Regions from separate parts of the Pseudoalteromonas sp. S554 genome, predicted to be linked through region 4. Evidence: predicted binding sites of a transcription regulator. Region 4 holds the regulator's gene; each other region holds the start of a gene.

Region 1 (7,836 bases), on a different contig from region 4:
ACTTACAACATGGCAAGTACTTGAGCGAAAAAACAACACAACTCGCTTGCAGCTCTACCCTAAAACAGGGCGCACACATCAACTGCGTGTGCACTGCGCACATGTATTAGGTTTAAACACCCCTATTATTGGTGATACACATTATGGTAAAAAAGCAGACCGGTTACACCTGCATGCTGAGTATCTAGCATTCACGCACCCGATTAATCACGAGCGCTTAGAGTTTAAAATTGATGCTGATTTTTAAAAGATAAATACTAAAACCACCATAAATAAGGCTGCTATCACGCTTATACTAGGATTATAGGCGTAGATATTTTTATAAAATAACTTTTATGGTAATGTAATTGGATAATTAATGGTTAACCAATACTTAATATAGATTGAAAATGCTAGATATAAACGTCTCTCAAGGCTACAACCTGCTTAAGTTTTTGATTACTAAAAGTATATGGTTAAGGTATAGCCAAAATTTAACTAACCCTACGTTTTTCAAAAAAGCTACACGTATCAAGTTAGTAAGGGCTTAATATGACTAATAACATGCAATTTAAAGCAAGTTACCTATCGGTGTTGGTTAAACAGCTTGTTGTTGTGTTTTTTTTACTCGCCGCCTTTCAAAGTATTGCTTATTCAAACAATTCCACTACCCCTGAGCTCAGTCAGCAAGACGTTCGGGCGCTAATTAAAAGTGTAAGAACAGATAAACTTGATTACCTGCAAAACAAAAAACAAATCACTCAAGCTTACGAGCAAAGTAAATTAAAACAGAATGACGCTTTGCATTTAGAAGCTGCAGCCATTTATGCCGAACTGCTTTTTAGGGAAGAAAAGTACGAAAAATTAGATAAACACCTCACTGTTTACTTATCAAATCAGCAATTATCTAAACAACCTGACGTATTACTGCTATTTTTGGAGTCACAATTAAAACTGCTTAGCCTACAAAAAGAACTCCAAAAGGCAAACGATGTTGTTAATCAACTAAAAACGCGATTTTCTCAATCTACACCGGCTGAAAAAATCATTATTTTAAGAGCCTTTGCATACTTTTATACCGAAACAGATGAACTGAAAAAAACCTTGAGCGTGGCACTCGACGGATTAGAACTGGCGATGCAAAACAACGATATTGCATCGCAAGGCTATTTTTACAGGAAGATAGCCGATGCGTATAATTATTTAGAAAACAAAGAAAAAGCAATAACATACGCTAAAAAAGCGCTGATCGCATATCAGCAAACTCAAGATGGCTTATATACAGCTAAAGCTTACTGGAGCTTGGGCAATGTATTACTTGAAATAAATAAACCAAACGAATCCCTCATTTATCTAGACAAAGCACTCTCTTACTTTGAATCTGTTAACATGCAAAAAGGACTGTCTTTTGCTCAGTATTCAATTGCTAATATTTTATACAAACAAGAAAACTACGAAGATGCGCTAGCCTTAGCCACAAAAAATATTGAGGTTGCCCACCTAGCCGGAATAGGTGATATGAAACTCGCATCGATGATATTGATGCTAGATATTTATAAAAAACAAGGTTTACTTGAAAAAGCCGATAAAATGAACGATGAAGTATTTTCGATGATCGATGATTTTAGCCGCAGCATTTATAAAGCCGATTACCTTCAAAAGCGATACCAGTTAAAACGAAGCCTCAACAAAACAGACGATGCATTTGACGCAATGGAGCAAATGCTTACATTTATGAAAAAGCATTACGAAGCCACCAGCGAAACAAACATTAAAACACTGCAAATAAAATTTGAAGTAAAAGAAAAAGAAGAAAAAATACTCCAACTAGAATACGACAAAAACATTAACGAATTACTCGCCAAAGAAGAGTATCAACAAAAAATAATTTGGCGGTTAAGCGCAACAATTGCGTTTATTTTAGTTATTATGTCGTTATTACTTATTTATAAACAAGTACTACAACGTAAAAAATATTATAACATTGCGCTGACTGACTACTTAACTAGCAGTTTAAATCGACGCGGTATTATGCAAAAAGCGGCTCAAAAACTTAAGCAAAGCAATGCTACAATTGCCATTGTCGATCTAGATTTGTTTAAGCACATTAACGACACTTACGGCCACGATGTGGGTGACTCCGTTCTTAAAGCTTTTGCCCGTGCAGCACAAAATACACTTGCTGATGACGACCAATTTGGTCGCTATGGTGGTGAGGAATGGTTATTTGTTTTAAACACAGTAGATAAAAAAAGTGTTGAAGCAACATTCGATTCTATTGCTAATGCGCTAATTAATTATTGTAGTGAAATACAAGGCTTAAAAAACGTAGAAACGATTACGTTTAGCGCAGGTGCAGCAATTAGCTCCTCCTCTAACCGCTCACTTGAAAAACTGATCATACATGCTGATGAGCTTCTTTATAAAGCCAAACAAAGTGGCCGCAATCAGGTTAATGTTGAGCAGCCCTAGGCGTATTAAAGCTTAACAAACACATACCCCCAAATATGTTTTTAACAAGCTAATTGTAAATAGCTGCACGTGAAGTATTAGCTCGTATTAAAAGTAAGAAATTATTTCACCCTCTCGTCTGTAAAAAATACACAAACAATCCAAAAATATAGCCTAAAACCTATAAAATCATTAATTTCAACAACTTAAAATCTGGCACTGCGTTTGCTTATTAGTTATTAAGCAACGTAATTGATTAGGATGATTTATGAATATTTTTGAAGCACTACGTAATGACCATGACAAACAACGCAAACTAGTTGACGCGCTTATTCAAACCAAGGGCGACACAAAAAAACGTCATAGCTTAATGGATGAGCTAAAAACAGAGCTAGAAGAACATGCAAAATTTGAAGAGCGCTACTTTTATAATCCATTAATTTGTGAAGATCTAACGCAAGAAAAAGCACGCCACAGTGTTGCAGAGCATCATGAAATTGATGAACTAATTGAACAACTTGAAGACACCGAAATGAGCTCATCAGCATGGTTAGTAGAAGCTAAAAAACTACACCATTTAGTGCATCATCACTTAGATGAAGAAGAACATGAAGTATTTCAACTAGCAGGTAAAGCGCTGTCTGAAGGGCAAAAAGAGCGCTTAGGCGACAAATACAACGACGCAATGCATTAATCGTAAAAGTGAGAATTCATACACCTCCCTGTGTACTTTTGGTTATAAGCTAATTGGCTTATAACCATTTTTTTGTTTGGCTGTTTTATTTAATAGTATATTTTACGTCTTGATCCCGTAATAAATAAAGCGCAAAACACGCTGCCCACATTGGCCACGCAGTAAAAAATAATAAGTTATTAAAGCCATCAATGTACTGATTGTAAGATGACAGCGTTGATAGTCCGTGCATTATGAAAATAATACCGTAAGTAATACGTTTTTTAATACCTGCTAAAAACGCTAAAACAAGAACTAGCTGCACCGCACCAATAATGTAAGCCACCATATCTGTAGAGCCACTAATCCCATAAAAATGCTCAAAAATACGTGCGCTATGTGCAGGGTTAACAAACTTATCGAACGTCCACATAACCATTACAATAAACACACCTACACGCAAAGATAAAAGTGACCACTGCAAACGATTTTGAACATCACTACTTAAAGAACCCGTCATAACATTTCCTTTAAAAATATATAAATAAACCAAGAACTGAACAAGACCGTATAAGGTATGATTAATTTCAAACTATTTAGATTTAATCCAAGTAGGTATTCAACAACACTTAAAACTTAAGACTAAAATAAGAATAATTTGCATGCATCCATTCTAAAAATTAAAAAGTTATACTTTAATTGAAAGATATTTTTATTCCTTTCGGTCTTTATCGCCAATAACTAATTACACTAGAGAGACACCACTTGAAACACGCATACTTAGCACTATCGTTAGCCACCATATTAAACACTCCCCTTGTTGCTTTTGCAGCTGAAAAAACGCAAGCAAAAGATTCGATTGAACACATAGAAGTGGCTGGTCAAGTTATAAAGTCTCAAGGACTTTCTGTTAAAAATGAAACAATTGACGGTCCTTTTGGTGATAACTTAGCACTTCAAGACATAGCACGCTCAGTTACGCCTATTTCAAGCGAACTTATAGAACAGCTTAACATTACTACTTTACAAGATGTATTAGCACTAAGCCCAAACACATACTCTGCAAGTGGCTTTGGCGCGCCAAGTTTACCTACTATTCGCGGTCAATTGGGTGAACTTTTTCAAGATGGTACACGTCGTCAAGCAGGTAACAATGGGTTTGGCGTGCCGTTATCGTTCAATTCTGTCGAACAAATAGATGTAGTAAAAGGCGCACCGCCGGTTTTGTTTGGTTCAAGCCAACGCAACGGTGGATTTGTTAACTTACAGTCAAAAGTAGCATCAACGGACGAAAGTAAAGGCAAAGCGAGTTTATCGGCCGGTCGTTGGGACCAATACAGTGCGCAAATAGATTACACTGCGCCAATTATTAAAGACAAAGTTGGGTTTAGAGTAAGCTATGAACATCTTGACCATGGCAGCTACTACGATTATTCAGGTACTAAAAGCGACAGTTTATTTGCAGCACTACGCATTTTGCCAGACGATAAAAGCACTTGGGATATTAACTTTGAGCTATACCAAGTCGAATTTACCGACAACGCCGGTATTAACCGCCCTACCCAAGCTTTAATTGATGATGGCCTTTATATTACTGGCCAAGGCGTGCAAGCAAATGGCAGTACAGTACCGGCGGCGGGTTCGATTGTGTCGCCTACTGGGCAAGTAAACATTGATCGCAGCACTGTACTTACTGACCCTGATAACCAAAACGAAGCTACAACCTATTTAATTCACAGTATTTATAAACGTGAGCTAAGTGCAAATGCCTCACTTAAAAACATCACCTACTTTCAACATTTACAGCGTGAAGAGATTGCCCAAAATAGCTTTGTTGAAATTATTGACGGCGCCGACACGGCGCAAAATCGAACAGAACTAACGTATAGTTGGAACGACGAACAACAAACTATTTTTGCTTTTGACGTACGATATAACAAAGTGCTTGGCTACAGCCAGTTCACCACAGAGGCCGACTTACCTATTGATTTAACTGGCCCATTATCAAATCGCCGCATTCCTTTAACAGACGCACAAAAGGCACGTTTGGTTGAGCTTCGCCCGGGTGTGTTCGTATCACCTGGTGCACAGTACGATATAGATAACGACGGTAGCGGCGACTTTAACCTATCAGACACCACTGACTCTCGTTCATGGCAAACAGGTTTTGCTATTCAGCAAGACTCGGATTGGACAGATAAACTTCATACAAGCGTAGGTTACCGGGTAGATTATTATGATGTAGAAGCACGTGATCCTATTGCACCACAAGGCCAAACTGCAGCAAGTGATAGCATTAACGACACACTTCAGTCAGGTCAGGTAAGCTTTAATTACAAACTAAACGCTGATTTCACAGGCTACGGTGCTGCAAGTTATAACGAGGCCACATCAAACAGTATGGCTGGCGGTAATGTGCTGGGTGGCGGCAACGTGATTAGTGCACAAAACTTTGCAACAGAAAACACACTCGTAGAATTTGGTTTAAAATACGCCCCAACCAACAGCGACTGGTACGCTGATGGCGCGGTATTTAGCCAGCGCCGTAGTTTACGTAATCGCGATGGCAGCAATACGGGTATTCGTACCACGGGCTTTGAAAGCCAAGTATTTTACGATGCTTACCCTTATTGGCTAAGTGCGGGCTACAGCTACATAGATGCCCGCTACGATAACTCTGCAAGCAGCCAAGATTCCGCTCAAGTCGCTGATGCGTTTGATAACTCACGCCCAGACATTATTGCTGGTACGGGCGTTGGCGCGCCAAGCTTTACACCATTTGCACCGTCAAACAGTCAAGTACAAGGTATTCCAGAGCAATCGTTTAGTTTTAATGGTAATTATTCAATTACCTCGAAATGGCAAACTGGTTTTTCAGGTCTATATACAAAGAGTTACCCATTAGACTTTTTACAAACAGTTAAAATTCGTGATCAGTACACGCTAAACGTAAATACTAGCTATGCATTTACGCCTAGTACTAAGTTACGTTTAGATGTAAATAACATCACAAACCAAAAAAATTGGCGTCCTGTTTTTGAAGGCGGCTACTTTGGCGCAACCTTAGCATTCCCTGAATTGCCAATAAATGCCAAGCTGACTCTGACCCATAAGTTTTAAAATTTATGAATATTTAGCTTTAAAGGTTAAATGTACATAAATTTGCTTCTTATAAAACGAGGTAAAGCCTATGTGGTGTGGTCATCCCTCATAGGCGTTTTAAAGTAAAATTACTGCTAAGCAGGCGCAGCCCAAAGGATTTACCTAGTGCAATCCAAAAAGGTTAATAGGCCCTAATTAAGAGAGAGAACATGATAAAAAAATTATTATTAATAGTGATTGCCGCCGCTGCTATTGGCGCGTTCTTTCATTTTAATTTACACCAGTTACTAACACTTGATGGCTTAAAAGGGTCAATGGATCAATTTGATCAGTACAAAGCACAGTCGCCGTTGCTTGTTATTGGCGGCTTCTTTTTGCTTTATGTGGTAGTAACGGCTCTCTCTTTACCGGGTGCGGCTATATTAACACTGGCCGCAGGTGCATTATTTGGCTTAGTTGAAGGCTTATTGGTTGCCTCGTTTGCCTCTACGGTAGGTGCTACGCTTGCCTTTTTAGTATCGCGTTATTTACTGCGCGATACAATTAAACAACGTTTTCCTGAGCGCTTAGACGCTATTGACGCAGGCGTTGAAAAAGAAGGTGGGTTTTACTTATTTACCCTTCGTTTAGTACCCGTATTCCCGTTCTTTTTAATTAACTTACTAATGGGTGTTACTGCAATTAAATCGTGGACCTTCTACTGGGTAAGTCAGGTAGGTATGCTCGCAGGTACTTTTGTATTTGTAAACGCGGGTACGCAACTTGCGCAAATTGAAAGCTTATCAGGCATTTTATCGCTCGATCTTATTTTATCGTTCGCTTTATTGGGTGTGTTCCCATTCATTGCTAAAGGAATCCTAAACGTGTTTAAAAAACGTCGCGTATACAAAAATTACACCAAGCCTAAAAAGTTCGACCGTAACATGATTGTTATTGGCGCAGGTGCTGGCGGCTTAGTGACAAGCTATATTGCAGCAGCGGTTAAAGCCAAAGTAACCCTAATTGAAGCCGGCGAAATGGGCGGCGACTGTTTAAACTACGGGTGTGTGCCAAGTAAAGCCGTTATTAAAAGCGCTAAAATTGCTGAGCAAATTCGCCACGGTGAACACTACGGCTTAGAAAACGCCACACCGCAGTTTTCGTTTAAAAAAGTAATGGCACGTGTACATAAAGTAATTGCCGACGTAGCACCACACGACAGCGTTGAGCGCTACACAAACCTAGGCGTAGATGTTGTAAAAGGCTACGGTAAATTATTAGACCCGTGGACTGTAGAAATTAAACTTAACGATGGCGGCACACAAACATTAACCGCCCGTACTATTGTTATTGCCACTGGCGCACGCCCATTTGTACCGCCATTACCTGGTATTGAAGAAACTGGCTATGTAACAAGCGATACGTTATGGACTAAATTTGCAGAGCTTGAAGAAGCCCCTAAAAAGCTTGTTGTACTTGGCGGCGGCCCAATTGGGTGCGAACTTGCACAAAGTTTTGCACGCTTAGGATCAAGCGTTACGCAAATTGAGATGAGCGAACGCATCATGATCAAAGAAGACCTAGAAGTGTCTACCTTTGCTCACGAAGCGCTAACAGAAAGCGGCGTAAACATTTTAACCTCGCATCAAGCA
Region 2 (7,836 bases), on a different contig from region 4:
GGGAAAGTCGCAACCTAAGGAGTGCGATTCGTTATTCTCGTACTGGCGCAAAAAAGGCTATATGAATTCCGATACTGTATGGCAACGAATTACACTTGCCGCGCAAGGCGGAACGCAAAGCCTACTACCTTATTTAAAAACACTTTTACCAAAAAATGAGCGTTACCTTGCTGACTTATATTTAAAGGTTCGCCGCGACCCAAGCGCTGCGGCGGGATTATATCGCTATAAAAATAAATCGCCTAAAGAGGGTGAAATTGCACTTTATGGTGTTAAGCGTCTAATTTGGCGCGACAAAGAACTAGCGCTGCGCGCATGGGAAAAAATAGAGCGTATGTTTAACTACAGCGATAAAGAAAAGGCAGATTTATACTACACCTTTGCTTTATCACTTGCTTCTAGCGGACATAAGCAAGCCAGTTTTTGGTTAAACAAAGTGCCAAAAGAGCGCCAAGACAACAAATTAATGCAATGGCAGCTTGGTAACATGCTTAAAACCCAAGATTGGGCAGGTATTGCTGCGTTTTTTACAGGCAAAGAAAATCTTAGCTTAGGTCAGCAATATTGGCTTGCGTATAGTTATGCAGAACGCGGTGACGATCAAACAGCTAAAAAAATGTGGCAAAGTATTGCGACTAACCGAGACTACTATGGTTTTTTAGCCGCTGCGCGTCTAGGCTTGCCGGTTGATCTAAATAATCAACCAAAAGTGGTTAGTGAGCAATTAATCGCAAAGGTGAGTAATGCCCCTGGTTTTAAACGTTCAAAAGCATTATATGAGTTAGATCGTGTTACTTCAGCGAGACGTGAATGGAATTACTTAACAAACACTTCAAATGAAGAAGAAAAGCTTGCAGCCTCTGTTTTATCTACCAATTTGGGATGGCACGACAGCACGATATTCACACTCGCAAAAATAAAAGCCTGGGATAATGTTGAACAACGTTTTCCATTTGCTTTTCAAGACATATTTGAGCGCTACAGCAAGCGTAATAAAATAGATGTAGCTTGGAGTATTGCTATTGCAAGGCGTGAAAGCTCATTTGCTCCTGACGCGCGATCAAGTGCGAATGCTCGAGGTTTAATGCAATTACTGCCAAGTACTGCTAAGTATGTAAATAAAGGCAGTGTGTCTAATAGTCGATTATATCAACCTAAAACAAATATTAGGCTAGGTACCAGTTATTTACGTTACTTGAAAAAGAAAAATCATGGTAACGAGATACTTGCTACAGCATCTTATAACGCAGGCTACCATCGTATAAAACGTTGGGTGCCTGATGATGCAATGCCAGCAGAGTTATGGATAGAGCTTATTCCGTATAGAGAAACACGCGATTATGTCAAAAATGTATTTGCTTACAGGCAGGTATATCATACTCGTATGGGCCGAGAGGGTAATTTACTGGCTCCCATACTGGAAATGAAAATAGGCGGTTAGTAAACATAAGTTTAAATAAGGGGGATTGTGCTCACAGTGGGCCATCCCCCTTTTTTGAGCGTAATAGCTATAAGTGGTAGACTCAAAGCAAGTTAAATTTAACAGATGGATTAACAATGGATAAATTAGCCGTTTTATACGCCGAACATATTGCAACACTGCAGCAGCGTACTCGTACAATTTGCGAAAGCGAAGGGTTAGAAGGATTAGTTATTCACTCTGGCCAAGCAAAGCGCCAATTTTTAGACGACATGTATTACCCGTTTAAAGTTAATCCTCACTTTAAAGCTTGGTTACCTGTTATTGATAATCCACATTGCTGGATTGTTGTTAATGGTAGCGACAAACCTAAGCTTATTTTTTATCGTCCTGTTGATTTTTGGCATAAAGTACCTGACGAACCACGTGATTTTTGGGCTGAGTATTTTGATATAGAACTATTGTTACAACCCGATCAGGTTGAAAAGCTACTTCCTTATGACAAAGCAAAGTACGCTTACATGGGCGAATACATAGAAGTAGCTCAAGCACTTGGCTTTAGCATAATGAACCCAGAGCCCGTGCTTAACTATTTACACTTTAATAGAGCATACAAAACGCAGTATGAACTTGAGTGTTTACGTAATGCTAACCGCATAGCGGTTGATGGCCATAAAGCTGCACGCGACACTTTTTTTAATGGTGGTAGTGAGTTTGATATTCAACAAGCGTACCTTATGGCTACACGCCAAAGCGAAAACGAAATGCCGTATGGCAATATAGTGGCGCTTAACGAAAACTGCGCTATTTTGCATTACACTCATTTTGAGCCAAACGCACCGCAAACGCATAACTCATTTTTAATTGATGCTGGCGCAAACTTTAACGGCTACGCCGCAGATATAACGCGTACTTATGACTTCAAAATGCAGGGTGAATTTGCTGAGCTAGTTAATACAATGACGACGACGCAAATCGAATTAGGCAAAGGATTAAAGCCAGGTATGCTTTACGGCGACTTACATGTTGAGTGTCATAACCGCATAGCGCAAATTCTTAGCGACTTTAATATAGTTAACTTACCGGCTGCAGATATTGTAGAGCGTAAAATCACCTCTACTTTCTTTCCGCATGGTTTAGGGCATCACCTTGGTTTACAAGTACACGATGTGGGCGGCTTTATGAGTGACGACAAAGGTACTCATCAAGCATCTCCAGAAGGGCATCCATTTTTACGTTGTACACGTATGATAGAGAAAAATCAGGTGTTTACTATTGAACCTGGCTTGTACTTTATTGATTCGTTGTTAGGTGATTTAGCGCAAACCGACAACAAGCAATACATCAACTGGGATAAGGTTGAAGCGTTTAAACCTTATGGAGGTATTCGTATTGAAGATAACATTATTGTGCACGATGATAGTTTAGAAAATATGACGCGCGACTTACACTTAGATTAAGTGATAAGTTAGCAAGAGAAGGGGCCTAATGGCCCCATTTTTTTGGTTAAGTAAAATATGTCAGAATATAAATACCCAGCCGGTGCTGTGTTTCACCAAGAAGAAATTAAAAAAAGCACGTTTATTGTGCATATTGCACACACTCCCGATTTAGCCGCAGCTAAAGCTTTTATTAAAAGTATTGAAGATAAATACAGCGATGCTCGGCATAATTGTTGGGCCCATGTGGCAGGTAACCCCGGTGGCAGCCACGTGTATGGTTTTTCAGATGATGGTGAACCCAATGGTACGGCCGGCAAACCAATGTTAAATGTGCTGGTGGGATCGGGACTTGGTGAAGTTACTGCCGTGGTGACCCGGTATTTTGGAGGGATTAAACTTGGAACTGGCGGGTTAGTACGAGCTTATGGCGGGTCGTTAAATAATGCATTAGCCAAATTAGACACCGTACTTAAAGTTCCAAGTGTTGAGCTAATTGGCAGTAGTGAATACAGTATGCAAGGCGCAATTGAGCAGCTACTTAAAACGCACTACCAAGTGCTCAACATTGAAAAGCAATTTACTGCTAATATTGATTGGGTGATCACCATTGATAGCCGCCAAGCACAGCAAGCAATTAAAGATATTTTTGATTTAAGTCACGGCGCAGTTGAGTTAACTATTAAAGAGTAATAACCTACACAAGTTGCATATAATGCATATTCATTCTATTTAACCAGGCTAACGCAATTGAGCCTGAATTTACTAATAATAAAAGCGATTAGCTAAATGCAATTTCGTACCATCATAAAAATTCTTGGGCAACTTGTTGCGCTGTTTAGTATTACCATGGTGCCACCTGCTGTGGTGTCTTTAATTTATAAAGATGGTGGTGGTGTTCCTTTTGTTTTAGCGTTTATTTTCAGTATTATTATTGGCTTAATAGCGTATTACCCAAACCGACATGAAAACGGGGATTTAAAAGCGCGTGAAGGCTTTTTAATTGTGGTTTTGTTTTGGTTGGTACTGGGGGCATTCGCATCCTTGCCTCTTATCTTTTTACAAGAACCTAACTTATCCCTTGCTGATGCGGTGTTTGAAGCCTTTTCGGGTTTAACAACCACAGGCGCTACGGTGCTGACGGGGATTGAATATTTACCTAAGTCAGTGCTGTTTTATCGCCAGCAATTACAGTGGTTTGGCGGTATGGGGATCATTGTATTAGCTGTTGCAATACTGCCCATGCTAGGTGTTGGTGGAATGCAGTTGTATCGTGCTGAAATCCCCGGCCCAGTAAAAGATTCAAAAATGACCCCTCGCATAGCCGATACCGCAAAGCACCTTTGGTATATTTATGTGTCGTTAACCATTGCCTGTATGTTGGCGTATTGGGCGGCGGGAATGGACTGGTTTGATGCCATTTGTCATGCGTTTTCTACCGTCGCCATTGGTGGGTTTTCGACTTATGATGCTTCTATGGGCCATTTCGACAGCCCGGTTATTAACTTTATTTGTGTATTCTTTTTAATCATTGCCGCTATTAACTTCTCCTTGCACTACGCTGCGGTGGCAAGCCGGAACGTGCAGGTCTACATTCGCGACCCCGAGTTTAAAGTATTTTTATGCATTCAATTGGCGCTGGTGGTTATTTGTTTTACTGTGTTGTCGTCGAACGAGATATACGCCAATGGTGATGAAACCCTTGACCAAGCACTATTTCAAGCGGTATCAATGAGTACAACGGCGGGTTTTGCTACCGATAACTTTTCAACATGGCCGCTGTTTTTACCTATTTTATTAATATTTTCGAGCTTTATTGGTGGTTGTGCAGGGTCTACTGGGGGCGGTATGAAAGTGGTGCGCGTGTTTTTACTTTACCTGCAAGGCGTACGTGAGCTAAACCGCCTAGTGCACCCTCGTGCTATTTATTCAATCAAACTTGGCCGTAAAGCATTGCCCGATAAGGTTGTAGAAGCTGTATGGGGGTTCTTCTCTGCCTATGCCTTAGTATTTATTATTATTATGCTGGCGCTTATGGGCACGGGAATGGATAATATTACGGCGTTTTCGGCCACGGCAGCGTGTTTAAATAACTTAGGCCCAGGGTTGGGTGATGTTGCGTCGCATTATGGTGCAATAACCGACGGCGCTAAATGGTTGCTGACTATTGCAATGGTATTTGGCCGACTAGAAATTTTTACTTTGCTTGTGTTATTTACGCCTACGTTTTGGCGCGGATAAAACACAACGTTTTACTACTATGTTTATGGAATGGATATGCCAGCAACACATGCAGATAAATTAAATAATATACCGGTTGGCAGTTTAGTTGACTTAGAAATATTAACACCCACTAGCAGTAAGCGCGTGAAAACAGAAATGGTAGGCTTGCTTGATGAAAAGTTTATTATTTTAAACTTCCCTACAGCCAAACGTTTACCGGGTGGAAATGATTACTTACGAGATGGCGTCACCGTCGTTGTAAGAGCATTAATAGAGGGTGACGATGGACAAATAATTGCGTTTAGACAGCAAATTAAATCTATTGCATCACACCCCGTTAGGCTGATTTTTATAAACTACCCCAAGCAAGTTCAGCTATTTAGTTTACGTTCGCAAACACGTATTCCAACTCTATTACCTGCAAAACTTAAACTCAGTGATGACAAGGTACTCGATGGTGTTATAAAAGATATTTCGCTAACGGGGGCTATGTTTGATGTAAAAACTGACGCAGATCTAGAAAGCATCAAAGACTCACAATGCACTGTGGTATTAGGTAGTAATAGTAAAGGCTTTGAAGGCGAAGTGTGCAGCGTGAAAGATCATAATGCAGGCGTGCGTTGCGGTATTAAGTTATTAGCCAGTAAAGAAGAGATGAAAGCTTTTATGAAAGAGCACTTTATTGACCCCGCTATGATAGAACTCGATGCCGATTAGGTTTTAATGTCGCTATTTTGCAACAAAATAGCGACTTTTTACTTTATGAACGAAAATAAATTACCAACCTCTAAATTATTATTTTTTATTAAATAAAAACAGAGATATAGCATTCAAATTTTTTATATTTTATTTTATTTTTACACCTTGTTCAGTTTAAAACTTCCTGCTCAATACCTAATTACACCTTGATCATTTAAATAACTTCGCTTTGTGGTTTTTTACATTAAACCTAAATATCTGATTTTTAATAACTTATAGTTTTTAATTAAACCAGCGTTGCTAAATAGCTACAAAAATAATGCTTAAATTTGCACTTTTTTCAGTATTTAACACGTAAGACACTGAAAAATATAAACTAATAAATATTGGCATTTAAGTTGTAATAGTCTGGTTGTACTAATCGAAAAACGTGATTAACAGTAAGTACCAATCACTCACATACAACTTGAAGGATACATACTATGAAACGCATTAATAAAACATTAGCACTTATCGCACTCGCTTCTTCGTCAGCCGCTTTTGCAGGCTCTGACTTTAATACACTCGATGTAGACGGTAATGGTGCAATTAGCCAAGCCGAAGCATCAGTTGATGCAAAATTAATGAGCATGTTCTCAGAGCTCGATACAGACCAAAATGGTGAGTTATCAAAAGAAGAGTTTTCAAAAGCCTAAATTCAGTAAATGGAGTCCTGAGTTGCCAAAGACAACCTAAGTAGGCAAGGGAGCTTACGAAAAAGGATAACAAGGAAGTGAAACCATTTTAAAAGGTAATAAGCCCATTTTTTTGATAGAACATTAAGTATGAAGGATTAAGTTATGAAACATTTAAATAAAGCATTAGCACTTATTGCATTAGCGTCTTCTTCAGCTGCGTTTGCAGCATCAGATTTTGACAGTTTAGATACCGACAGCAGTGGAGCAATTAGCCCAAGTGAAGCGGCAATAGACACCGATTTAATGGCTGAGTTTACAGAGCTAGATACAGATGGTAACGGTGAGCTGTCTAAAGACGAGTTTGCAAAATTTTAAAGTTAACCGGTATTGGTTTAGCTATTTTTCACAGACAGGGATCTTAGAAAAGGATTTCTCATTTTACTAGGAACATCACTATGAAAACATTAAATACAACACTTGCGGTTTTAGTTTTAGCATCTTCTTCAGCAGCTTATGCAGCGGTAGACTTTGCATCGTTTGATAGCAACAGTGACGGTGTTATCAGCATGGAAGAAGCTCAAGTAAACTCACAACTAGTGAAAATTTTTAAAGATTTAGACACAGATGGAAATGGTGAGCTTTCTAAAGAAGAATTTGCCAAAGTACAGTAGCATTGATAAGCCCCAATCATACTCCACTAAAGCCGCCATGTTCAGCGGCTTTTTTGTGTTTGATGCGTTATAAAAATATAGCACTTACTTGGAAGAGCTTTTCTACTACGTTGATATGTTTTTTATCAATTAAAAACATAATCACGTGATCGCCCGACATAATAATGGTGTCGTCGTGGGCAATAAGTACATCGTCGTTACGCACAATGGCCCCAATAGTTGTTCCGGCTGGTAGTTTTATATCGGCAATTGCACGGCCAACTACTTTGGAGGTGTTTTCATCGCCATGAGCAACTGCTTCAATAGCCTCTGCAGCCCCTTTACGCAATGAATACACGTTAACAATATCACCTCGACGTACATGGGTTAACAATGCAGAAATTGTTGCCTGTTGCGGCGATATGGCAATGTCTATTTCGCCACCTTGAACTAGGTCTACATACGCACCACGTTGAATAAGCACCATGGTTTTTTGCGCGCCCATGCGTTTGGCAAGCATGGCCGACATAATATTGGCTTCATCGTCGTTGGTAACGGCAATAAACACATCCACTTGTTCGATATGTTCTTCAGAAAGAAGTTCTTGATCGGAGGCGTCGCCACAAAATACTACCGTGTTGTCGAGCATTTCTGAAAGCTGTTCAGCACGTTCTTTACTGCGTTCTATTAACTTAACGGTGTGATTTTTTTCAAGAGAGCGAGCAAGG
Region 3 (7,836 bases), on a different contig from region 4:
CGCCCCTTTATAAAACTATTCGTTGATGCTGCCAATTATCCACGTTTTAACGAAACTGTATTAAACATTAGCCTGTTTATGGAATGAAAAATACTCGCTATTGTGTCTCTATCCCAACGCAAAGGAAAATATTTATGAAATGTAGAATTGCCCTATCAGCTTTAATGCTCACAACTTCGCTTATGTCTGCACCTACTTTTGCAGACGAGCACGAATCAAAAGTAATACCTGCAAACAAAGTCAAATGGGGCTATTTAAACCCATTAAGAGGCGAGCAAAGTCCCGGTGCAGCGTATTTATGGGGCGATCGTACCGCAGATACCGCAACAGGTATGCTAGTACGCTTTAAAAAAGGGTTCGAGTCCCCGCCGCATATTCATAACATTACTTACCGAGGTATTGTAATTGAAGGCCAAATGCACAATGACGACCCCACAGCTGAAAAAATGTGGATGCCTGCGGGATCATTTTGGACACAACCTGCCGGTGAAAACCATACTACTGCAGCCAATGGCACTACAAATCTAATTTACCTAGAAATAGACTCAGGCCCTTATTTAGTAAAACCAACAAACAAACAGTTTGATAATGGTGAACGCCCATTAAACGTACATAAAGACAACCTTGTTTGGCTAGACAAAAACGACGTAAGCAATATTAATGCTAAAGGTGTACAAACAACCTACCTTTGGGGAGACACCGAGACAATGTACGGCTCAATGATAAAACTACCAGCCGGGTTTAAGGGGGAAATTAGCACAGATGCGGATGAGTTTCGTGCAGTGATAATTGCAGGCAACGTGCAATACAGCTCAAAAAGTAACTCACAAAACTTAAGTGCAGGTAGCTTTGTAGAATCTGGGGGTAAATTCATTCACTCGCTTGAGAACACAAGCGATATAACAGCAACTATTTACATTCGCAGCAATGGCTTATACCACGTAAATTAGCGTGTTATAGCTACGTAAAAACTAAAAAGCGCACTAATAAGTGCGCTCATTTAACTGCTTGTGATTAAAAGCTGTAACGTGCAGTTAAGCTAATATAATCTAAATCATCTATTGTGGTGTAGCTAGTACCTACAGAGAAATTTGTATTCACATAGTAACGAGCACCTAAAGTGATAGCTGTTTCACTGTCATCTGCAATATCAATGTAACTTAAGCGGCCATCAATTTCGATGCTATCAGTTAGCATTGATCTAACACCAACAGATAATCCATAGCCATTTTCATCATCCGACAAATCAGTACCGCTGAACGATACTTCAGTTTCAATGTTTTCGTACGTTACTAAACCATAAAAGTCAGTGCTTTCACTAATTGCAGTACGGTAGCCCACGCCTGCGCTCAACCAATTTAGATCTACATCCAAACCATCTTCTGAGTCGCCTACAGTCTTATATTGACCAGACACAAAAAAGTTATCGCCTAGTAATTTACTACCATCAAGCGTCCAACCGTTTAAATCATCGCCATCAAAATCTGCATTTAAATAACCGCCAGACACATAATTAAAGTTAGGTGTTTCTGCAAATGCAGCAGGGGTGACAAAAACTGAGCTTAATAATAAGAGTGCGACTTTATTCATTTTCATGGTACTTCCTTTTAGATACATTTTAACAACATATTGTTGTACCCAATAAAATACACAGCTATATATTTGATTGCAATTAGAAATTTTATAGATTAATTAAAAATCAAGATATCAACCAATAAAGAATAATAATGTAGGGCTTTGGATTTTAAGTGTGTAAAAATTTAATAAGATCTACTTGGAAAGCTTTGAAAAGTGGTGGCCCCTCCCAGACTCGAACTGGGGACCTAACGATTATGAGTCGTGTGCTCTAACCAACTGAGCTAAGGGGCCAACTTTGTATAACTGCAAGGCAGTTAATTTTTGAAGCGTTCAGCCACAGAGCGACTAAAGCGGGTTGCAGTATAAAAACTTTTTTAGGGCTTGTCACTACCAAAAACCTTTATTTTAACAATCAATAAGCTAACTGCTTAAATTGTAATCTTTTAAAGAGTGTGAATGGGTAAATTTGGGGAGTTTTAGGAAAATAAAGTAAAAATGATTAAAAATAATATTTATTAATAGAATGCGCTGAGCGATATTTACTTACAACTGGCGTAAACATAGCTCAGCTACGCATTATTTTTTAGCAATAATATAAATTGCATGTATTAACCCTGGGAAGTAACCCAATAGCGTTAATAAAATATTAATCCAAAAATGCATACCTAAGCCCACTTGTAAAAAAACACCCAGTGGCGGTAGCAAAACAGACAGTATTATGCGAATGATATCCATTATTTAGCTCCTTCAAACAGTTAAAAACAAAAAGCCCAGCAATGCTGGGCTTTGAGTATAACGTTATTCAGCTACGATAGATAAGTTATCTACCACATCACGTACGTCTTCAGCATTTTTAGCAATTTCGATTGCTAATTGCTTTTCCGCTGATGATTCTACTGAGCCGTTTAATGTAACAACACCATTATCGGTATCTACATCAATATCGGTTCCACCTACTTCAGAATCAAATAGGAAACGTGTTGTAATAACGGTGGTGATTTTAGCGTCCGTTAGGTCGTTATCATCATCCATCATTTTAGAATCTGTATGTTTAGCGCTCATGTTTTTAACAACGGTTAGGCTGTTTTCAACGTCCATGACGCCATCTAGACTAAGTACAAGCTCTTCTGCTAGCTCTTTCTCTACGTCGCTATCAACTTTACCTGTAAGTACTACCTTGCCATTTGTTACATCAGTGTTTATGTCAAAGTTGTTTAGGTCTGTGTTCATAAGAAGCACAGTTTCTGCCTTGCCATCAATCCAAGCATCTTTACTTTCGTTTTCCCAGCTGTTTGCTTGTGCACCCATTGCTGTTGTACCAAGAACTAACGCGGCGATAATAGATTTGTTAAATGTTTTCATAATCTTTCTCCTTTTGATTAAAGACACTTCAACTAATGCGAACATCAAGCCAACTTTATTTACCATTCAAAATCATAAGCTTAACGAAAAACATAGACTCTTATAGGTTTAACGCATTTCCCCTATTTACAGGCAAGTGAGTAAAACTTTCTCAAAGTGTGAAAATTACTAGATTATTGCTATTTTGGTTAATGTATCGTTAATATAACAACTAAACAAAAAGCCTTTAAAAATTAAACTATTGATAATAAACAAAATTAATTTTGGTATACGGTTTGCTAACTAGTTAACTAATTGCAAATACAATTAAGGAATGCCCCATGTCTGTAAAAGTTGAAGACCGCCCAATAGAGCAAGTACGCGAACAAGTGATTGATCAGTTAATTTATAACTATAGCCATGGCGTTATATCGGTTGAGGCATTTGAAAGACGATTAGACAAAGCAATGGATGCAAAAGACAATTCTGTGCTGCTTACGTTAGTAGAAGACTTAACACTTAATACCGACAAGCAATACAAAGCTGAAAAGCAATCGCAGTTTACGCCTAATTACAGTGCTCAACAAAATAGCGATGACGACATCACACTGCGCAGTATTTTGGGTTCAAACGAGCGAAGCGGACAATGGGTGGTTCCTAAAAATATTTACCTAAATAATTATATGGGCTCTGTGGTGCTTGATTTCACCGACGCTATCTTTACGCATCAAAACGTGACAATTCATGTTCATTGTATTTTTGGTAGCGACGAAATTTACGTACCCGAGCATGTTAATGTTGTGTCCAAAATGTTTTGTATTTTAAGCACGCTAGAAAACAAATCAGTAACGTTAAATAAGCGTCAAGGTCCTACCATTCATATTGAAGGCAAAGCGATACTAGGGTCGGTTGAAGTAAAGATAAAACGTACCATAAAAGAAAAGTTCATGAGCTTTGCAAACGATTTAAAGTCACAGCTTGGAGTCAGCAGTAAATAAGTGCAACTGTATTTGCTTTAATATGGCTGCTTTTGGCAGCCATATAGTGGTGGGCTTAAAGATCATTATTTCGTTCTGCAGGTATATCCGACAAGTACTCTACAAACTCAACTTCAAAGCCCGAAGGGTCTCTGAAGTAGATATTTTTTCTAAATGGGTTTTCATTGCCTTGCTTATGAACTGAAAAACCCGCTTTATTTAAGCGAGACACCGTATTTTCTAAATTAGCCGTCACGTAAGCAAAGTGAGCAAACCCAACTTGATGCCCTGAAAGCGATCTATTTTCACCCTCACCATGATCGCTCATTGCTATGTATTGCGTGTCGTCACCAAAGTGGACCCAACGCCTTGGTTTTCCATACCATTCACCCCGCCCTTCACTTCGTATTACCCAGTGGGGGAAAATGGCTTGGTAAAAGCGAATCATGGTATCAAAGTTTTTAACAACTAAATTTACGTGTTCTAAATACATACTGTTTCCTTGTGAGTTAATTTAAACACACAATAAAACCTCAAGCTAACTTTAGGTAAAGCGCTTTTTTAAATTTTAGTGGGTCATTAAAAATACACTTTTGTTTTAATTAAATGTGCAACACTTTCAAGGCTGTACAAAAAACACTCACAAGTATTTAGGGTTTATTGTTTACTTTATGTCAAAAGTCGCTAAAATACGCCGGCTGAAAATACAAACGTTCTTTTACAACCCAAAGGTAACTCCATGCATCCAATGTTAAACATTGCGGTTCGCGCTGCGCGCAACGCAGGCAAAATTTTACTTCGCGCTGGCGAAGATTTATCAAAAGTTGAAGTGCAACAAAAAGGCGCTAACGACTTAGTAACTAATATTGATAAAGAAGCCGAAGCCGTAATCCGTGACACTATTTTACAGTCTTACCCTACTCACTCTGTTGTGGGCGAAGAACTAGGTGAACACAAAGGCAAGGATGATGATTACCAATGGATTGTAGATCCTATCGATGGAACAACAAACTTCATCAAAGGTATTCCACATTACGCAATCTCTATTGCACTTAAAGTTAAAGGTCGTTTAGACCAAGCCGTTATTTATGATCCGATTCGTGGTGAGCTTTTTACTGCATCTAAAGGTCAAGGCGCACAACTTAACAGCAAACGTTTACGCGTAAGTAAAACAACTGTTCTTGCTGGTACAGTTTTAGCAACGGGCTTCCCTTTTAAGCATAAACAACACACAGATGCATACACTGAAGCGTTTAAAGCGTTATTTGTTCACACTGCAGATATTCGTCGCGCAGGTTGTTCTGCACTAGACATGGCGTATGTTGCTGCTGGCCGTGTTGATGGCTTTTTTGAAATTGGCTTAAAACCTTGGCACTCTGCTGCAGGCGAGCTTATGGTTAAAGAAGCGGGTGGTATGGTTGTCGATTTTGCTGGTGGTAATAACTACAACCACAGTGGCAATATCATCTGTGGCGCACCAAAACTGACTCAAGCTATTATTCGTGAAATTCGTCCAGTGTTAACTGAATCGTTACTTCGCTAATAAATTGCTTTTACCAATATAATTGGTACAACTAAAAAAGGAGCCTAGGCTCCTTTTTTGTTTTTAAAAATATGGGTTTATTAGCTTAATCTCTATAGTTTCCCCTTTTGTATAAGGAAGGGAATTTAAATCAGTTGCAAAGTATTCATAAAATAACGCATCAAACTCGCCGTTTTGCTGCATTATTTTAATTCCCTGCTCAAGCGCTTTAGCCAACTCAGGCTTATCCTTAGACACAAAATAATATAGCGCTGTTGGGTAGCTAATATATAAATTAGGCACAATACGTAAATTTTTGTGATCTCGCTCTAAAAGCTCAGAATTGACTTCAATAAATGATCGCGGAAAGTAATCTATGCGGCCTTGGCTAGTAAGCGCAAACATGGCTTTTAAGTTTGATAATGGTCTCACGTTTAAACCGTTATTAACCAATATGCGCGTATCAGGCCAATCATGCCCCTGTACCGAGCTCAGTTTTGATAATTGCTCAAGCGTTTTTATATCTTTAAATTTATCTAAATTCTGTTTATTTGTAACTAACGCTCTTTTGCCTATATACCCTTTGAACAATGGAATTTTAATAGCTGTTGCCAGTGACTCTCGTTCAGGGCTGCTCATACTCCAAAATAAATCAAGCGAGCTATCATCAAGTGACATTAAATTACGTTGCTGATGCGGGTGTACAGCAACACGTTCTATTTCGACAGGATACTGGGCTCTTATCAATGCCTTGGTTAGCATGTCATTGAGGTAATCATCACGGGCAAAATGCGCATGTTGATCTTTCGGAATTTTTACAATATTAACTTCGCTTGCTACAACACTTCCAATAAACAAGCTCACTACACATACAATACACTTTAATGGCAACATCATGATCACCTATTAGTAAATTACCTTTTTACTATTTGCTAATCGCTACTACTGGAGGCGCTGGGCGCCTTCGCTTGCATGTAAAAAGATAGCTATGACGAAATCGTTTGGCTTCTTTCTTTGCATCCGTTGCTAATGCTGCAACCTGATGGCTATTTTTGCACTGCTGTAAATCGGGTTCAACTAATCCGATAGATAAGGTGAGTAACGGTACAAACTGCTTTTCACCTTCACGATTTGTAGCCCAATACCCTTTGCTAGCTATATGATCGGGCGTAAAAAAAGCACGAGAACGATGTTCAAACTGTTCAATAATACGATTACAAATACTTACCGCATCGCTTTGGTCAAATACAACCATAAAGTCGTCACCACCAATGTGTCCTACAAAGTTAGCACTATTTGTACAGGCTTGCACTGTTACATCAGCCAATAATTTAATGACACTATCACCACTCGCGTAGCCATAAAGATCGTTAAACTGTTTAAAGTGATTCAGGTCAATATAAGCAAGATGAAATTTATTTTTATTACGTAACCTATGCTCTATAGCTTCGTTTATTGCGACATTGCCTGGCAACATTGTTAGCGGGTTTGCATGTTGTGCGTGGCGAATTTTTTCTTCTGTTATATGTTTTAAAATGTCTCTAAGAGGCGCAAGCCCTAAATAATTGCCACCTCTAGTAATAACAATATGGCGCCTAATATCAAAATCTTGCTCAGTTATTTGCTTACTCACCGTATCGAGCTTTTGGTCTACATCAACAATCAAGGGTTGTTTGTCCATTAACTCTATAACAGGGCGCTTATCATAAAGAGCATGACCATAGGGTGCTGCAAATACCTCGGTAAGTTGGTCTTTATGTAGTAGGCCCACTGGCTGACCCTGTTGATTAATTACAGGTATGCTAATAATGGCTTTGTCTTGCTCAAAGAGTAAATGAGCGTCTTTGCATCGGGTATCACTTGCTATGGCCTTTTGTGGTTGGCTTAGCGCGCCAATCGCCATTGACTGGTCAAACTGATCACATAATTTAAATGTAAGTGCTTGTATTTGAGCAGAGCTAAAATCACGACTTGGTTGCAAGTTCGGTCGTTCAAATAAAAAACCTTGTACATTATTAATGCCTAAACTTTCAACCAGAGCGAGTTCCTCAGAGCGCTCAATGCCTTCTGCAATCACTAAGGTGTTTGTTGCTTTAGCTAAAACGATAATTGATTTTAAAAACTCCTTTTTAACCTCACTCTGATCGCAATGATCGATAAAATAACGATCTATTTTTACATAGTCAGGACGCAGTGCAGACCACTGCTTTAAGCCAGAGTACCCGGCACCTAAATCATCAATTGCAATGGTAAAACCGAGCTCTCGGTAATGCGCAATGGTTTTAAGTAATAAGTCGTCGTTATCTACTTTGTCTTGCTCTGTTACTTCTATAACAACACGATTAGTCGCTAAACCAAACTGCTCGGTTAGGTGGCGTGTTTCGCCTTTTGGGTGGCAAGGGTCTAGTAGCGTTTTTG
Region 4 (7,836 bases):
TGAAGGCGTTGCCTTATTAATTGGTTTTGTCGTCTTTATTGGCGGGCTGATTATTGTTTCGCTACGTGCTAAAAATCAAACAGACCCATTTGTATCAGAAGCATGTGATGAAGTACCCAATGACGTACCAACAAAAAAAGCAGTAATTTGGTTAGTTATTGGTATGGTCTTACTTCCTGTCAGTGCACATTTTTTAATAGATTCAGCGGTCGATATTGCAAAATATTTTGGCCTAAGCGATTTAGTCATTGGCTTAACAATTATTGCAATAGGTACTAGCTTGCCAGAGCTTGCAGCTTCAATTGCGGGGGTTCTTAAAAATGAAGATGACTTAGCACTGGGTAATATTGTTGGCTCTAATATTTTTAATATTCTTGCCGTGCTGCCTTTCGCAGGCATTATTAACCCTTCTGTTATAGACCCGTCTGTTGCTAACCGCGACATACTTATTATGATTGGTGCCACGGTCGCACTTATTATCATGTCATTGAACTTTAGAGGTGCTCAGCGCATCAATAGAGTAGAGGGCGGCTTATTATTAATCGCTTTTTTAGGCTACCAAGGGTATATTTTCAGTCAAGTAGGGTAAGTAATGGCAACGCTAAATTTTATTGAACAAGGCCTACGTGTATTAGACATAGAGCGCCAAGCATTGAGTGATATTGCACAATATGTGGATGAAAATTTTCATCAAGCATGTCAGTTAATATACGACTGCCAAGGCCGAACTATTGTTATAGGCATGGGAAAATCGGGTCATATTGGCAATAAAATAGCGGCGACGTTAGCAAGTACTGGCAGCCCTGCATTTTTTGTACACCCCGGTGAGGCAAGTCATGGCGACTTAGGTATGATCACTAAAAATGATGTGGTTATGCTAATTTCTAATTCTGGTGAAACAAGCGAAGTCCTCAATATAATTCCCGTTTTGAAACGCCTCGGCGCAAAAATGATAGCCATGACAGGCAACGCTAGCTCAACAATGGCAACGCTTGCAAACGTACATATTTGCATAAAAGTACAAAAAGAAGCCTGTTCGTTAGGCTTAGCCCCTACAGCAAGCACAACAGCAACACTTGCAATGGGCGATGCCATGGCGGTTGCACTGTTAGAAGCTCGCGGTTTTACAGCTGATGACTTTGCGCTATCTCACCCCGGCGGCAGTTTAGGTAAACGTTTACTGCTGACCCTAAAAGATGTCATGCATAGCGGTAAAAACACACCTATTATTAACGTTACTCAAACTATAAAAGATGCACTGATAGAAATGTCGGCAAAAGGCTTAGGCATGACAGCCATAGTTGATTCTCAGCAACAACTTGTAGGGCTCTTTACCGACGGTGATTTACGTCGTATTTTAGAACAACGAATTGATATACATACAACACAAATAGATGTTGTAATGACCAAGTCCTGCACAACGGCAACGCAAGATATTTTGGCCGCTGAAGCACTTAATATTATGGAGCAAAAGCGTATTAATGGTTTAATCATCGTTAATGAGCAAAACCACCCTATTGGTGCATTAAATATGCAAGACTTACTAAAAGCAGGAGTATTATAAATGCAATTTGAAGAGCTCTATCAACCATTGAGTGAAGACGCAAAAGCACGTGCAAAAAAAGTAAAGCTACTTATTTGTGATATTGATGGTGTGTTTTCTGATGGTCGCATTTATTTGGGTAACCAAGGCGAAGAGCTCAAAGCATTTAATACAAAAGATGGCTTTGGCATTAAAGCGCTAATTAATAGTGGCTTTGAAGTTGCGGTAATTACAGGACGCCACTCAAAAATAGTACAACAGCGTATGACAAGCTTAACAGTACAACATATATACCAAGGCCAAGAAAATAAATTACTCGCTTACGAAGAACTAAAAACAAAGCTCAATTTAAATGATGAGCAAATTGCCTACATTGGCGATGATGGCCCAGACATGCCAGTGATGGAGTTAGTAGGGTTTGCTGTTGCAGTAAATGACGCACATCCGCTAATAAAACGTTTAGCACATTATACAACACAAATGCCAGGTGGCTTTGGTGCAGTGAGAGAACTAACCGACCTGCTAATGCTTGAAAATAACAAACCTTTGACCACAAAAGGGACTAGTTCATGAATGCAGCGCGCATAATATTAAGCGTTTTATTCATCAGCTGTATGGTTTGGCTTTGGTACCCTTATTTCACACAAGTAAATTTACCACAACAAACCGAAGCAGACATAATTGCAAAGCCCGATTACACAGCCATAGAGCTAAAACAAACAGCGTATGACGAAAATGGGAAAATCAGCCATAAAGTAACGGCAGCGCGAATGGAGCTATATCAAGAATTAGGGTTTACCTTTTTTGATAAACCTATTTTTACGCTATACAACGACAAACAAACATGGCGAATTAACGCTAATGAAGCAACATTATACGAAGGCAGACAACTAATATTAGAAGGTAACGTTGTTGCTAGTAATTTAACTGATAACGCAATGATAGATAAAATTAATGCTGATAACATTCAGGTAGATATAAAATTACTAACGATGCAATCAGAGCAGCCTGTCATTGTTACAGGGCCCAATTTAAAAATCACCGGTAAAGGCTTAGAAGCCGATTTAAAAACCGAAGTGATAAAATTAATTAACCATACGCGAACTATTTATTATGACCAATAAACTATCAACACTCTTTATTATTCCAACATTTTTACTTGCATTAGGTACTAATGCCGCTGAAACAACAGCGCCAATTTCTGCAAATCAAATTTCGATTAGTGCGGATAAACAAGAGGGTCAACTAAAAGAAAACGTAGGTATCTTTGAAAAAAATGTTGAAATTATTCATGGCGACAGAAAAATTACCGCAGACCGCCTTGAGGTTCACAAGCGCGATGAGCTAGGCGACAACAAGCAATTGTTAATTGCCACAGGTACGCCTGCATATTTTGAAGAAAAACAAGCCGACGGCACAATAATGAGCGCCAGCGCTAATGAAGTTAGATACGATGTTTCAACGCGTTTTTTAACATTAATTGGAGATGCAGAGATATCTCAAGCTGGGCAAAAAATGAATGCTAAAAGCATTACCTACGATATAGAACAGCAGCTTATTAGCGCCGAAAAAGATGAAAGCTCAACTGACCGTGTACACACTATCTTAGTGCCTGTGGAGCCTAAAAAAAATGACAAAGGCCAACCATGAGCACATTAAAAGCAGAGCTACTAGCCAAAAGCTACAAAGGCCGTGAAGTTGTAAAAAATGTGGGCTTAGAAGTTAAAGCTGGCAGTATTGTAGGCTTGCTTGGGCCAAACGGCGCAGGTAAAACAACAACCTTTTACATGATTGTAGGCTTAGTCCCTAGCGACAAAGGCAAAATATCTATCGATGATAACGATATTACGCTTTTACCTATGCACAGTCGTGCTAGATTAGGCATTGGCTACTTACCACAAGAGTCGTCTATATTTAGAAAATTAACAGTGTATCAAAACTTAATGGCTATTTTAGAAACTCGAAAGGAGCTCACTAAACAAGCCAGAGAAGATACATTGAATAATCTATTAGATGAATTTAGCATTCAACACATTCGCGACAGCAAAGGCATGGCATTATCGGGCGGAGAACGTCGCCGAGTGGAGATTGCACGTGCTTTAGCCGCAGATCCAAAGTTTATTTTGTTAGACGAACCATTTGCCGGTGTTGACCCTATCTCAGTATTAGATATTAAAAAAATTATTGAACACCTGAAAAACCGTGGGATTGGCGTATTAATAACAGACCACAATGTAAGAGAAACCCTTGATGTTTGCGAAAAAGCCTACATTGTTTCTCATGGGGAACTGATTGCTTCTGGTACCCCTGAACACGTATTAAATGATAAAACTGTACGCGATGTATATTTAGGCGAGCAATTTAGGCTGTAACATTTACGCCTTATTTATAAGCATCTGCTAGTATTAACTATAACAACTTAAAAGGATTGTTAGAGATACATGAGGCAATCACTACAGCTGCGCATGGGCCAGCAACTTACAATGACACCTCAGTTGCAACAAGCTATTCGCTTGCTGCAATTAAGCACATTGGATCTTCAGCAAGAAATACAAGAAGCGCTCGACAGCAACCCATTACTTGAGGTTGAGGAGCAAGACTATGCCGATGATCTTGCGGGCAAAAATGAGCAAAAAGCAGATAACGATGAAGTTACAGTAACCGTATCTGCCGATGAAGCCCCTAGCGAGTATGAACAAGACAGTGGTGAAGCGCTTGCTAAAGATACCGTAAGTGACGACATGGCAATGGATGTTAGCTGGGATGAGTATATGAGTGCAGCCCCTGCATCATCTTCAGGCCCAATGCCTGAAGATGAGTCTATATATCAGGGCGCATCAACTGAAACGCTTCACGAATACTTAATGTGGCAATTACAATTAACGCCATTTAGCCCTACAGATGAAGCCATCGCTATTGCTATTGTAGAAGCGGTGGATGATTCAGGCATACTGACACTCAGTTGCGAAGAGATTTTAGAGAGCTTTAATCAAGATAACGACGATGACGTTGAGGTTGAACTTGACGAAATAGAAGCGGTATTAAAGCGCATTCAGCTATTTGACCCAGTGGGTATTGCGGCACGTAGCTTACAAGAGTGTTTGTGTATTCAGTTAAATCAATTTGATAAAGGCACGCCTTTTATTGATGAAACAAAAATGATTTTAACCGAGCACATTGATTTGTTAGCTGCTCGTGACTACCGTACATTAATGAAAAAAACGAAGCTCAAAGAAGATGAGCTTAAAGAAGTAATGACACTTATTCATACGCTCAACCCTAAGCCTGCAGACACAATAGTACGAGAAGAGTCTGAGTATGTAATACCTGATGTGTCAGTTAAAAAAATTAAAGGCCGCTGGATTGTAGAGTTAAACCCAGACAGCATGCCAAAAATTCGTGTAAACAGCCAATATGCAGCGATGTCGCGTACAGTTAAATCAAGCGGCGATAGTCAATTTATTCGCTCACATTTACAAGAAGCTAAATGGTTTATAAAAAGCTTAGAAAGTAGAAATGATACACTTTTAAAAGTAACTAACTGTATTGTTAAACAACAACAGGGCTTTTTTGAACACGGGCCAGAAGCCATGAAACCGATGGTTTTAAATGATGTTGCCGAAATGGTAGAAATGCACGAATCAACAATTTCGCGCGTAACTACGCAAAAGTATATGCACACACCGCGTGGAATATTTGAGCTTAAATACTTTTTCTCAAGCCACGTTAGTACCGAAAATGGTGGAGAATGTTCATCTACGGCAATACGTGCACTTATTAAAAAATTAATCGCAGCAGAAAACTCAGCAAAACCATTGAGTGATAGCAAAATTGCGGATATATTGGCTGAGCAAGGAATTAAAGTAGCGAGACGTACAATCGCAAAATATCGCGAATCTCTGGCTATTCCACCGTCAAATCAGCGAAAGAGCCTGATCTAAGACGCTAAACAAAGAGGGTAATGCTTATGCAACTAAATTTAACTGGTCGTCATGTAGAACTAACTGATTCATTAAGAGACTATATAAATACCAAATTTGCGAAGCTAGAAAGGCACTCTGATCATATTAATAATGTTCATGTCATTCTTGATATAGAAAAATTAAATCAAAAAGCAGAAGCAACTATTCATGTAAGTGGTGCTGAATTATTCGCATCCACTGAACATCAAGATATGTATGCAGCTATTGATTCATTGATTGACAAGCTTGACCGTCAAGTAATTAAACACAAAGAGAAGCTTGCTCGACACTAATATGATGAAATTAAGTTCACTTATATGCCAGGACTGCAGTAAAGCTGCGGTCCTTTTTAATAGTAAAAAAAGAATTTTAGAGTTTATTAGCGAGCTGGCTCACGATAAATTACCGTATTTATCTCAACAGGATATTTTGGGCGCTTTATTAACCCGCGAAAAACTAGGCAGCACAGGGATAGGAAGAGGTATTGCTATTCCACATGGCCGAATGAGCGGCGCACAAGAACCTTTAGCATTGGTGTTAGTTAGTGAAACACCGATTAATTTTGATGCTATAGACAACCGCCCTGTTGATATTTTTGTTGCACTCATCGTACCTGAAGGCGATAACCAACAGCATTTAAAGACGCTAGCAACGATAGCTGATAAACTAAAAAATAAAGAATTTTGTAAGCAGCTTCGCTGTGCTAAATCGGATGCTGAGTTGTATCAAATTATTGTTGACCAATCGTAACAAATTTAAAGGGTGATTAATGGAGTTGATTATCATAAGTGGCCGTTCTGGTTCTGGTAAGTCGGTTGCTTTGCGCGTTGTTGAAGATCTAGGTTATTATTGCGTAGATAACATTCCAGTAAATTTATTACCTTCTTTGGTAAGAAGCGTTTCTGATAACTACGATAAAATTGCCGTTAGTATAGATGTGCGAAATTTACCAAAAGAGCAAGATGAATTTAATCACATCATCGAATACTTACCGGGTTTTACAAAACCAACGCTGTTCTACTTAGACAGTGAAGATCAAACCCTTATTAAGCGCTTTTCTGAAACTAGGCGCTTACACCCTTTATCAATAGATTCACTTCCGCTTGATTTAGCCATAAAAAAAGAAAAAGAACTTCTCGATGTGCTAATTACGCGCGCCGATTACATGATCGATACCAGTGAGCTAAGCGTTCATCAACTTGCTGAATCAATTCGCGAAAAAATACTAGGTAAAAAAGACAAGCAGCTGATTGTTACATTTGAATCATTTGGTTTTAAACATGGCATTCCTAAAGAGGCAGATTACGTATTTGATGCACGTTTTTTACCTAACCCGCACTGGGAGCCTGAACTAAAACCACTCAACGGCCTAGACCAACCAGTAAAAGATTATTTGGCTAGCCACAGCATAGTTCAAAAATTTACATGGCAAATACAAACCTTTGTACAAACATGGCTACCACACCTAGAGCGAAATAACAGAAGCTATTTAACTATTGCGATTGGCTGTACTGGCGGGCAACATCGCTCTGTATATTTAGCGCAAACAATTGGCGAAAGCTTTGCAGTTACGCATCCCAATGTAAAAATACGTCACAGAGAACAAGAAAAGTAATTTTACAAAACTAATAACCTGTTCAGCTTTGATAGAGTAATGTATGCGTATAGAAGACACTTTTTTAATACAAAATAAATTAGGACTGCATGCCAGAGCCGCGACTGTATTAGCCCAACTCGCTGTAAAATTTGATGCTTCAATCACCTTATTTCAAGATGATAAAGAAGCTGCTGGTGACAGTGTATTAGCACTAATGCTACTTGAAAGTAGCCAAGGTAAAGAAGTTAAAGTGGTATGTGAAGGGCCTGATGCAGAGCAAGCTTTAAATGCCATTGGAGAACTTATTTCGCAACGATTTAACGAACAAGAGTAACGTTAATTTTTAACATTTAAATAAAATAACTATAATCAAAATAACTGGCTGCTAGGTCGTACTCCCCCACCCACTAGGTAACAGTTACAGTATAAATAAAGGACGCCAATGCCCGAAGCTTTTGAACAAGACTACCCACTACAACAACTAAAACAAGTGACCAAGTCACTTAATAGTGGTCAGTTTGTTCAAGTTAGGCGCATGCTCGCAAAAACAGCGCCATGTGATACTGCGTTATTATTAGAATCATCTCCACACAAAATTCGTCGCTTGCTATGGCAGTTAGTTGATCCTGATGTTCAAGGTGATGTACTCGAAGAATTATCAGAAGACGTGCGCCTGGGTATTATTGCCCAAATGGAGCCTGAGCACATTGCTGCTGCCACTGAAGACATGGGTC

Evidence for each region. Region 4 encodes sigma-54, which starts transcription at its own class of promoters, with help from an activator protein. Its sites were predicted from a motif close to GTTGGCACGNNNNTNGNNT; they were not measured.
Region 1: CWB65_RS00450 (hemerythrin domain-containing protein) is a predicted target of sigma-54. The motif match lies at 2,643-2,661, and genes of this name have one in related genera.
Region 2: CWB65_RS17675 (EF-hand domain-containing protein) is a predicted target of sigma-54. The motif match lies at 6,167-6,185, and genes of this name have one in related genera.
Region 3: CWB65_RS09800 (BON domain-containing protein) is a predicted target of sigma-54. The motif match lies at 2,976-2,994, and genes of this name have one in related genera.

Annotation. Positions count from the first base shown of each region.
Region 1 covers NZ_PNDV01000001.1:93,823-101,658, reverse strand. Annotated here, with positions in the region: gene CWB65_RS00460 (RluA family pseudouridine synthase) at 1-247, shown strand, start outside; gene CWB65_RS00455 (tetratricopeptide repeat-containing diguanylate cyclase) at 532-2,451, shown strand; gene CWB65_RS00450 (hemerythrin domain-containing protein) at 2,699-3,124, shown strand; gene CWB65_RS00445 (hypothetical protein) at 3,210-3,623, opposite strand; gene CWB65_RS00440 (TonB-dependent receptor) at 3,869-6,223, shown strand; gene CWB65_RS00435 (dihydrolipoyl dehydrogenase family protein) at 6,415-7,836, shown strand, end outside.
Region 2 covers NZ_PNDV01000097.1:787-8,622, reverse strand. Annotated here, with positions in the region: gene CWB65_RS17700 (transglycosylase SLT domain-containing protein) at 1-1,441, shown strand, start outside; gene pepQ (Xaa-Pro dipeptidase) at 1,558-2,880, shown strand; gene CWB65_RS17690 (YigZ family protein) at 2,938-3,552, shown strand; gene CWB65_RS17685 (TrkH family potassium uptake protein) at 3,649-5,100, shown strand; gene CWB65_RS17680 (flagellar brake domain-containing protein) at 5,137-5,799, shown strand; gene CWB65_RS17675 (EF-hand domain-containing protein) at 6,264-6,476, shown strand; gene CWB65_RS17670 (calmodulin) at 6,621-6,833, shown strand; gene CWB65_RS17665 (EF-hand domain-containing protein) at 6,914-7,129, shown strand; gene trkA (Trk system potassium transporter TrkA) at 7,197-7,836, opposite strand, start outside.
Region 3 covers NZ_PNDV01000038.1:22,817-30,652, forward strand. Annotated here, with positions in the region: gene CWB65_RS09780 (DUF4437 domain-containing protein) at 135-950, shown strand; gene CWB65_RS09785 (porin family protein) at 1,015-1,596, opposite strand; tRNA gene CWB65_RS09790 (tRNA-Ile) at 1,793-1,869, opposite strand; gene CWB65_RS09795 (YqaE/Pmp3 family membrane protein) at 2,155-2,313, opposite strand; gene CWB65_RS09800 (BON domain-containing protein) at 2,377-2,940, opposite strand; gene CWB65_RS09805 (LiaF domain-containing protein) at 3,261-3,917, shown strand; gene CWB65_RS09810 (VOC family protein) at 3,973-4,389, opposite strand; gene suhB (inositol-1-monophosphatase) at 4,636-5,439, shown strand; gene CWB65_RS09820 (substrate-binding periplasmic protein) at 5,503-6,312, opposite strand; gene CWB65_RS09825 (bifunctional diguanylate cyclase/phosphodiesterase) at 6,344-7,836, opposite strand, start outside.
Region 4 covers NZ_PNDV01000034.1:84,648-92,483, forward strand. Annotated here, with positions in the region: gene CWB65_RS08755 (calcium/sodium antiporter) at 1-589, shown strand, start outside; gene CWB65_RS08760 (KpsF/GutQ family sugar-phosphate isomerase) at 593-1,564, shown strand; gene kdsC (3-deoxy-manno-octulosonate-8-phosphatase KdsC) at 1,565-2,116, shown strand; gene lptC (LPS export ABC transporter periplasmic protein LptC) at 2,113-2,667, shown strand; gene lptA (lipopolysaccharide transport periplasmic protein LptA) at 2,657-3,193, shown strand; gene lptB (LPS export ABC transporter ATP-binding protein) at 3,190-3,915, shown strand; gene CWB65_RS08785 (RNA polymerase factor sigma-54) at 3,985-5,484, shown strand; gene hpf (ribosome hibernation promoting factor) at 5,511-5,798, shown strand; gene ptsN (PTS IIA-like nitrogen regulatory protein PtsN) at 5,803-6,255, shown strand; gene rapZ (RNase adapter RapZ) at 6,275-7,120, shown strand; gene CWB65_RS08805 (HPr family phosphocarrier protein) at 7,164-7,436, shown strand; gene mgtE (magnesium transporter) at 7,545-7,836, shown strand, end outside.